DNA from 2 places in the Dorea sp. AM13-35 genome. Region 2 is predicted to be linked to the other one. Evidence: riboswitches for the same ligand, from Rfam matches in the RefSeq annotation. Region 2 holds a riboswitch; the other holds the start of a gene.
What was found. Region 2 has a riboswitch for glycine ahead of glyA (serine hydroxymethyltransferase). Riboswitches for the same ligand answer to the same signal wherever they lie in the genome.
Positions count from the first base shown of each region.

Region 1: it holds a riboswitch for glycine, as region 2 does, so the genes downstream of both, gcvT (glycine cleavage system aminomethyltransferase GcvT) here and glyA (serine hydroxymethyltransferase) in region 2, are expected to answer to the same signal.

Region 1 is NZ_QUCZ01000008.1:58,879-63,361, forward strand. Features, by position in the region: gene gcvPB (aminomethyl-transferring glycine dehydrogenase subunit GcvPB) at 1-36, opposite strand, end outside; gene gcvPA (aminomethyl-transferring glycine dehydrogenase subunit GcvPA) at 40-1,350, opposite strand; gene gcvH (glycine cleavage system protein GcvH) at 1,388-1,768, opposite strand; gene gcvT (glycine cleavage system aminomethyltransferase GcvT) at 1,856-2,944, opposite strand; glycine riboswitch at 3,086-3,181, opposite strand; gene alaS (alanine--tRNA ligase) at 3,419-4,483, opposite strand, start outside.
Region 2 is NZ_QUCZ01000006.1:108,633-113,115, reverse strand. Features, by position in the region: gene DW152_RS13480 (hypothetical protein) at 1-41, opposite strand, end outside; gene glyA (serine hydroxymethyltransferase) at 383-1,630, opposite strand; glycine riboswitch at 1,711-1,821, opposite strand; gene DW152_RS08310 (NUDIX hydrolase) at 2,056-2,556, opposite strand; gene folK (2-amino-4-hydroxy-6-hydroxymethyldihydropteridine diphosphokinase) at 2,630-3,484, opposite strand; gene folP (dihydropteroate synthase) at 3,588-4,403, opposite strand; gene DW152_RS08295 (HD domain-containing protein) at 4,400-4,483, opposite strand, start outside.

The DNA.
Region 1 (4,483 bases), on a different contig from region 2:
TTTTCTTCCTGTTTTGCTTTTTTCAAAAATCAGCATCCACTACACCTCCTTTAAGATCGATACTGCTTTGTCGATCTCTTCTTTTGTGTTCATCTCTGTACAGCACCAGAGAATCCGCTTGTCATCCAGTGGATATCCACCAAGGATGTCTTCGTCCTCCAGTGCCTTCAGTACTTTTTCAGAAGGTGTATCTGATACAGTTACAAATTCATGAAAGAAATTCTGTTTGTTTTCTACTTTAAATCCTGCTTCCGCAAGTTTCTCTGCCATGTAATGTGCTTTGGACATGCTCTGCTCGGCTGCTTTTGTCACACCTTCATTTCCCATGCAGGAAAGATATACACCAACAGCAAGTGCACAAAGTGCCTGGTTCGAACAGATGTTGCTGGATGCTTTCTCACGACGGATATGCTGCTCTCTTGCCTGTAATGTCAGAACATAGCCTTTCTTTCCGTTGTGATCTTCTGTCTCTCCGACAACTCGTCCAGGAAGCTTTCTCATCATACTTTCCACGCATGTCATGAAGCCGAGATATGGTCCGCCAAATGCAATTGGAAGTCCGAGTGGCTGTCCGTCGCCAACTGCAACATCTGCGCCATACTCTCTTGGTGTCTTCAATGCTCCAAGAGAAATCGGATTCACACTCATAACGTATTTAGCGCCTGCCTCGTGTGCCACTTCGCCGATTGTCTGGGCATCTTCCAAATTTCCATAATAATTTGGATGCTGAATCAGCACACATGCTGCCTGTTTATCAATATGTTCTTTCAGATAAGCAATATCTGTCACTCCGTCTTTTTCCGGAATTACTTCGATTTCTAATTCGTTACCGAAGCAATATGTTTTAATAACTTCTAACACACTTGGCATTACTGTTGCTGAAACAAATGCTTTCTTACGTTTTCTGTCAGCACACATTGCAACCGCCTCTGCTGCTGCCGTAGCTCCGTCATAAACAGATGCATTGGATACATCCATTCCTGTAAGATCTGCCATCATTGTCTGATACTCAAAGATGGACTGCAGGATTCCCTGACTGATCTCTGCCTGATACGGTGTATATGCAGTCTGTAAATTTTCTTTTGAAATGACATTGTTTACCATAGCCGGAATATAGTGTCTGTATGCGCCTGCACCACGGAAGATTGTCGGAAATACTTTATTTTTCTTTGCGATTTCTTTCATCTTTTTCAGAACTTCCATCTCTGGCATTCCTTCCGGAATATCTAAGCCGCCCTTGATCTTAACCTGCTCCGGGATGTGGCGGAATAAATCATCGATGCTCTCATATCCGATTTCATTCAGCATCGCTTTTCGCTCATCTAATGTGTTTGGAACATAACTACCCATGTTCTTTATCCACCGCCTTTCTTCACATTCTTATGTATTAAGCCTCTTCGCTTTCTACAAATGCTTTGTATGCGTCAGCATCTAACAGTTCTTCTGTCTCTTTTACTTCACCAACTTTTACAAACCATGCATCATAAGGTGTTTCGTTGATAGATTCCGGAGCATCTAACAGCTCTTCATTGATCTCTGTTACAACACCTGAAACCGGTGAGAATACATCAGATACTGCTTTTACAGACTCAACATCTGCGAATGCTTCTCCGACTGTTACTTCATCTCCAACTTCCGGAAGGTTTATAAATACAAGATCTCCTAATTCAGACTGTGCATAATCTGTTAATCCGATCACTCTTACGTCTCCATCCTCTTTTATCCACTCGTGTGATTTTGAATACTTTAATTCTGCTCTTAATTCCATTGTTTTAATCTCCTTTTCTTTTATGATATAATATGCCCCTGTTTTTGATACCCTCGGTTTCAGACCTTTTCCCTGGCATCCTTATATTTATTTTGCTCTCTTATAGAACGGAAGTGCTACAACTTCTACATCAATCATACGTCCTCTGACATCTACCTGTAATTTTGTTCCTACATCTGTATAGGCAGTTTCCAGTAATGCCATTCCGACAGCCTTGTCAATGAAAGGACCTTTTGTACCGGATGTTGTATGTCCGATCACTTTGCCGTCTGCATATACATCCTGATGTTCACGGATGATTCCTCTTCCAATAACTTCCAGACCTACTCTCTTTCTCGTTAGTTCTGCATGTTCTTCCAGAGCTTTCTTACCGATGAAGTCATCTTTTTTCATCTTCACTGCGAATCCAAGTCCTGTCTCCAGCGGTGAAACATCATCATCCATCTCGTGACCGTAAAGTGGCATTGCTGCTTCCATACGAAGTGTATCTCTTGCTCCAAGACCACACGGGATAAGTCCTTCTTCTTTTCCATTTTCAAGAAGTGTATCCCACATCTTCTCTGCATACTCGCTTGGCAGATATAATTCTACTCCATCCTCACCTGTGTATCCTGTCTTGGAAATGATACATGGGATTCCGGCTACTTCTGTGTCGAATACTGCATGGTAGTATTTCTGAGGAATGTTCTCTTCTGCTGTCAGCTTTCTTAAGATATCCATTGCTTTTGGTCCCTGCAGTGCAAGCTGTGCATACTGAGCAGATACGTCTGTAAATTTGACTTCTCCAAACTGATGATTTAACATCCACTGATAATCTTTATCTTTGTTTGCTGCATTGACAACAATAAAGTAATGATCATCGGAATGTTTGTAAACAATCAGATCGTCTACTGTTCCGCCATGTTCATTACACATCGGACTGTATCTTGCCTGTCCATCCACCATATTGTCAAAGTTATTTGTCAGTATCATCTGGATATTTGCAAGTGCATCCTTTCCTTCGCATAAAACTTCTCCCATATGAGATACATCAAATAGTCCTGCCTGAGTACGAACAGCCATATGTTCTTTGATTACACCTGCTTCATACTGTACCGGAAGAAGGTAACCTCCAAATGGTACGATCTTACCTCCTGCCTTCACATGTGCATCATAGAGTGGCGTTTTTAATTCCATGATAAAAATCCTCCTTTTTTCTCATCATGAACTGCTCTGTCAGCGGGTCTTGTTCCGTTAAAAGTTTGTCGGAGCAAAAAAATAAGAGACATGTCCTATTTCAGGACTTCCTGCCTCCCTGTCTGCTTTCTTTCAGAGCTTCGTCCGAACCCAATTCTTCTGCCTGAGAGTTTCGAATTACTTCTTGCCCCTTCGGCGCTATTACTTATTGCTAATAATCTCTCTTAGGTTCATCACCCGATCACTTTTCTTTTATTTTGACAGGCTTATTGTAACAGCCCTTGAATTATCTGTCAATAATTGTTTATTTTTTAACTTTTCTGTTATTTATAGGCAATTGCAACAGTCATTATAGTTATTATCTATAAAAAAGAAAGATACATTTTCACTTTTTTGTAGAAAATGTATCTTTCTTTATTTCCATTGTATTTTATTGTACTATTATCTGCGTATTTTCATACTTCTAAAGTGCACTTATGCAAGCTGTTCAGCCAGTACTTCTTTCGCTTTTGTGAGTGCATCATTCATGCCTTCCGGCTTCTTGCCCCCAGCTTGGGCCATATTCGGGCGGCCACCACCACCACCGCCAACGCATGATGCACAAGCCTTGATCAGATTACCTGCATGTGCGCCTTTATCAATTGCTCCTTTGGTAGCCATAGCCATCAGGCTGACTTTACCATCTGTAGCCGATACAAGCACGACAACACCTTCGCCAAGCTTGTCTTTTAACTGGTCACCAAGATCACGGAGTCCGTTCATATCCACGCCATCTACCTTTGCGGCGAGCAGTTTCACACCGACAACTTCTGTCACCTGATTCATCACATCACCTATAGCATCTTTGGCAAGCTTGCCCTTCAGGCTCTCCACTTCGCTCTTCAATGCCTTATTCTCAGCCTGCAGATGACTGATCTTCTCTTCCATATTATCCGGAGTTGTCTTCAACATCTTCGCAGCTTCGTGAAGCTTCTGCTCCTGTTCCTCGTAATAATCCATCAGTCCTTTGGAAGTCAGTGCTTCAATACGGCGCACACCGGCTGCGACACCGGACTCGGAAAGGATCTTAAATGCCATGATATCACCGGTATTTGCCACATGTGTACCACCACAGAACTCAATAGAGAAATCTCCCATGCTGACAACACGTACAATATCTCCGTATTTTTCACCAAACAGAGCCGCTGCTCCTGTCTTTTTTGCTTCCTCGATCGGCATGTTGCGCACAACAACCGGAAGATGATTACGAATTTCTCTGTTGACGATTGCCTCTACTTCTTTGAGCTGTTCTTCTGTCATAGCAGAAAAATGCGTAAAGTCAAAACGAAGTCTGTTCGCATTGTTCAGAGATCCAGCCTGTTCTACATGTGTTCCAAGCACCATGCGGAGTGCTTTCTGTAACAGATGTGTTGCACTGTGGTTATTTGCAGCAAGTGCACGGTTCTCACGATCAACTTCCATTGTCACTTTATCACCGATTTTGATCATGCCTTTTGTCACATGACCGACATGTCCGAATTTGCCACCGAGAAGTTTTAC
Region 2 (4,483 bases):
ATTGCATCATTTTCCATATTTATTTTTTCGTTTTTAATCATATGTTTCCTCCTTAAGTATAACGGATTAGTGAAAAATCGTCTACATCTACACAGTCCGCCCTTTTCTATTAATATGCTAGAAAGTAAATTTAGTTTGGATTCTCCTGTTCGACTCGAACCTTTTGAATATGTTTTGATATTCTTTTGATAATGGTTTTTGATTTTTTTGAAATTAAGTACTCTTAGATTTTTATGAATCAACATATGTTGTAGATGTATTTTATCACAGCGGTGCGAAAAAAGCTACAGAAAAATCCGGTGCTTCTCCATAACGCACCGGACTTTTCTGTTTATAATTGAGTAAGGGATCTATTCCATTCATTTATGTAGTTTTTCAGCTCTTATTTATACAGCGGATATTTTTCACAGATTTTGTTAACTTCTGCACGGATCTCATCTGCTTTTGTATCGAAATCTGTAACTGTCATCTTGATCAGTTTTGCAATTGTCTTCATATCTTCTTCTTTCAGTCCACGAGTTGTAACTGCAGGTGTTCCGATACGAACTCCGCTTGTTACAAACGGGCTTGCAGGATCATTCGGTACTGCATTTTTATTAACAGTAATATATACTTCATCCAGACGATTCTGTAATTCTTTTCCTGTAATGTTCATATTCTGAAGATCAACTAAGATCAGATGGTTATCTGTTCCACCACTTACAAGGTTAAATCCTTCTGCTACCATAGCATCTGCAAGTGCTTTTGCATTCTTAACAACCTGCTGCTGATACTCTTTGAATTCTGGTTTCAGAGCCTCTCCGAAGCATACAGCTTTTGCAGCGATGATGTGCTCAAGCGGTCCTCCCTGTGTTCCTGGGAAAATGGCTTTGTTAATTGCTTTTGCATGCTCTTCTTTGCAAAGGATCAGTCCACCTCTTGGTCCACGCAGTGTCTTATGTGTTGTTGTTGTTACAACATCTGCATACGGAACCGGGCTCTGGTGAAGTCCTGCTGCTACCAGTCCTGCAATGTGAGCCATATCAACCATCAGATATGCGCCAACTTCTTTTGCGATATCAGCGAAAACATCAAATTTGATCTCTCTTGGATAAGCAGATGCTCCTGCTACGATTAATTTGGGTTTGCATTCATGTGCAATCTTACGAATCTCGTCATAATCCAAAAATCCTTCATCATTTACATTGTAAGGTACAAAATTATATAAGAGTCCTGATAAGTTTACCGGTGAACCATGTGTCAGATGTCCGCCATGTGCCAGGTTCAGTCCCATAACTGTATCACCCGGTTTGATGAGTGCCTGATAAACTGCTGTATTAGCATTTGCTCCGCAATGTGGCTGTACATTTGCGTGCTCTGCGCCAAATAACTTCTTCGCACGTTCGATTGCAATGTTCTCCAGAATATCTACGTCTTCGCATCCACCATAGTAACGTTTTCCCGGATATCCTTCTGCATATTTGTTTGTTGGAACGGTTCCCATTGTGAGCATAACCGCAGGGCTTACGATATTCTCTGAAGCAATCAGTTCGAGATTTCTTCTCTGTCTTCCAAGTTCCAGCTCCAGTGCTTTTCCAACTTCGTCATCATACTCTTTGATATAATTTGTTACATCTTCAATTCTGTTCATCTTATTGTCCTCCTTCGATACGCCTGTTTCCCCCAATAAAAAACAGGCAAAAAACCTTTGCTTCATTTACTAAAGATCTTTTGTCTGCCTCTGTCCTTTTACCTGAAAGATTGCTGATCGTTTTTCCCCCATATAACTACCAGTTTACTTCTTCGGTACAATTAAAAATATTGTTCTCCAGAGTGTCGTCCGAATCCATTCCTTTTACCTGAGAGTTTCTGCCTACCCCTTCGGCTCCGTTTCGGATAAAGCCTAGCCCCTGTTCTTTATCCATACGGTATCTCACGAATTCATCTGCCGACTTATCAACTGCCCTTAGTATACACAATGCTTTTGTTTTCGTCAATAATTACAAAATAAGTTATTTTTTTATCATTTTTTTGTGTATTTATTATATCTATAGAGTTATCAATTTTATAGATAATCTATCTGAAAACTTCTTTGATACTGTCATAATGCAGGAAAATGCCTTCTCCGGCAAGATTTTCAATTTCTTTCTTTGTCGCGAAACGGTATCCCGCTGTTTCTTCTTCCTGTAAATGTATATCACTCTCGTCAATATCCAGAACAAAGCGATAAACATCTACAAAGTAATTATCTCCTTCTCCCGGGTTTTCTCTGTGATATGTGAAACAATATCCACCTTCCGCATTCCTTACATCCAGCCCTGTCTCTTCCTTCACTTCGCGTATAACAGCTTCTTCTGAAGTTTCTCCTGCCTGTGCTGCGCCTCCGGATACTTCCCACCATCCCGGTGCCCACGCTTTTGTCATTACACGTTTTGTGATAAGATACGTGTGATCTGATCTTGCAACTACTCCAAGTACTGTCAGATGATATTCATCATCCTTCAAGCACCAGTCATTTCTCTTCATCGTGCGACCGGTTGGATTTTTATCTTTGTCATAAATATCCCAAAGTTCCATTCTTCTGCCTCCTTTTTCTGTCTTGATATTTCTGTCTGCAGTTTATCTACCTCATTGCCCCTTGTTTATTATACTATAACTGTGCCTGAATTTTCTCTAACATTTCCCGCACTGTTTTTCCATATACCGGATGGCGTTTGTACGGTGCAATTTCGGCCAATGGTTCCAGTACAAAGCTTCTTTTGTGCATTTCAACATGTGGAATACAGAGATCATCTTCTTCCAGTACGATGTCATCATACAGCAGAATATCCAGATCCAGTGTTCTCGGTCCCCAGTGTATAATCCGCTCCCTGCCCGCTTCTTTCTCGATCCGGTTTAATTCTTTTAACAATTCTTCCGGATATAATAGCGTCCGCAGTTTCAGACATGCATTTAAAAAATCCGGCTGATCTGTCACTCCGTAAGGCTCTGTTACAAGATAAGAAGAAACTTTTTCAACTGTACAAGTAGGAATCTGTCCTATTTTTTCGACTGCTTCATTCAGATAAGTTTCACTGTCACCAATATTAGAGCCAAGTGCGATATATGTTGTATGCCATTTGCGCGAAATTTTCACACTGACTGTTTTCAACGGAAGTCCTACCGGTGCCCATGGCTTCTTGATCTCCAGATCGATCTTGCAAAGTCCCGATATGCTCTTAAGCATCTCTTCCGCAAGGGTTTCTGCCACCCGTTCTAGCAGATGGTAGGTATGTTCTTTCATATATTTTGTGATAAATGCACTGACTTCACCGTAATGGATAGATGCCGTCAGATCATCTGTCTTCCCGGCTTTTCTTGTATCTGTATAAAGCACTGCTGACACAAGAAATTTCTGTCCCAGTTTGTTTTCCTCCGGAAATACACCGTGATTGGCAAATACTTCCAGATCTGTAATTTTTATCTGGTCATAATCCTGACTTGTTTTTTTATTTATATATTTCATAATTATTATTCCTCACACCTGTCACTCTTTCTGCCAGTCTGCTTTCCTGTTTGCAAAACTTCATGAGTATTATTGTCCTAATCAGCTACCTGTTTCCCATATTTTACACTTCATGCTCACGCATAATTGCCTGCGTCATGCGGATTGCGCGAAGATTTTTCTGTACATCATGCACACGCACAAACGCACAACCCTTCTGTACACCATATACAGTTGTAACAAGCGTTCCTTCTTCTCTTTCTTCTACCGGAAGATCAAGAGTAAGTCCGATCACAGATTTGCGCGACGTACCGAGAAGTACCGGATAGCCGAGCTTATTCAGGCATTCCATTTTATCAATGATTTCCAGATTCATCTCATAAGTTTTTCCAAATCCTACACCCGGATCAAGAATAATCTTATCCTCTGAAATACCTGCTTTTTTTGCAAGTGTCACACACTCCTCCATATCTGTCATGAAATCCGTCAGAAAATCTGTATATTCTGCTTTTTCCCGGTTATGCATCAGGCAGCATGCCACATCATACTTTGCAATCACTCCTGCCATCTTCGGGTCGTATTTTAATCCCCAGATGTCATTCACCAGATCAGCACCCGCCTGAAGTGCCACTTCGGCAACTCTGCTCTTGTAAGTGTCGATGGAAACAGGAACAGCAAACTCCTGTTTCAGTCTTTCGATAACCGGTGTTACTCTTGCAATCTCTTCATCCTCCGTAATCTGTACATGCCCCGGTCTTGTCGATTCGCCCCCTACATCAATGATCGCAGCACCTTCGTCTATCATCTGTTTTGCATGTGCAAGTGCTCTATCCATACCGTTATATTTTCCTCCATCCGAAAATGAATCCGGCGTTACATTTAAAATTCCCATTACATACGTTTCATTTTTAATATCAAACTCTTTTTTCCCGATGATCATATCTGTATCTCCCTGTTTTTCTTTTCTTCACTCCAGTTACATTCTTTTTTCGCTGGGCAGGCAAAGCAATTTCTGGAACA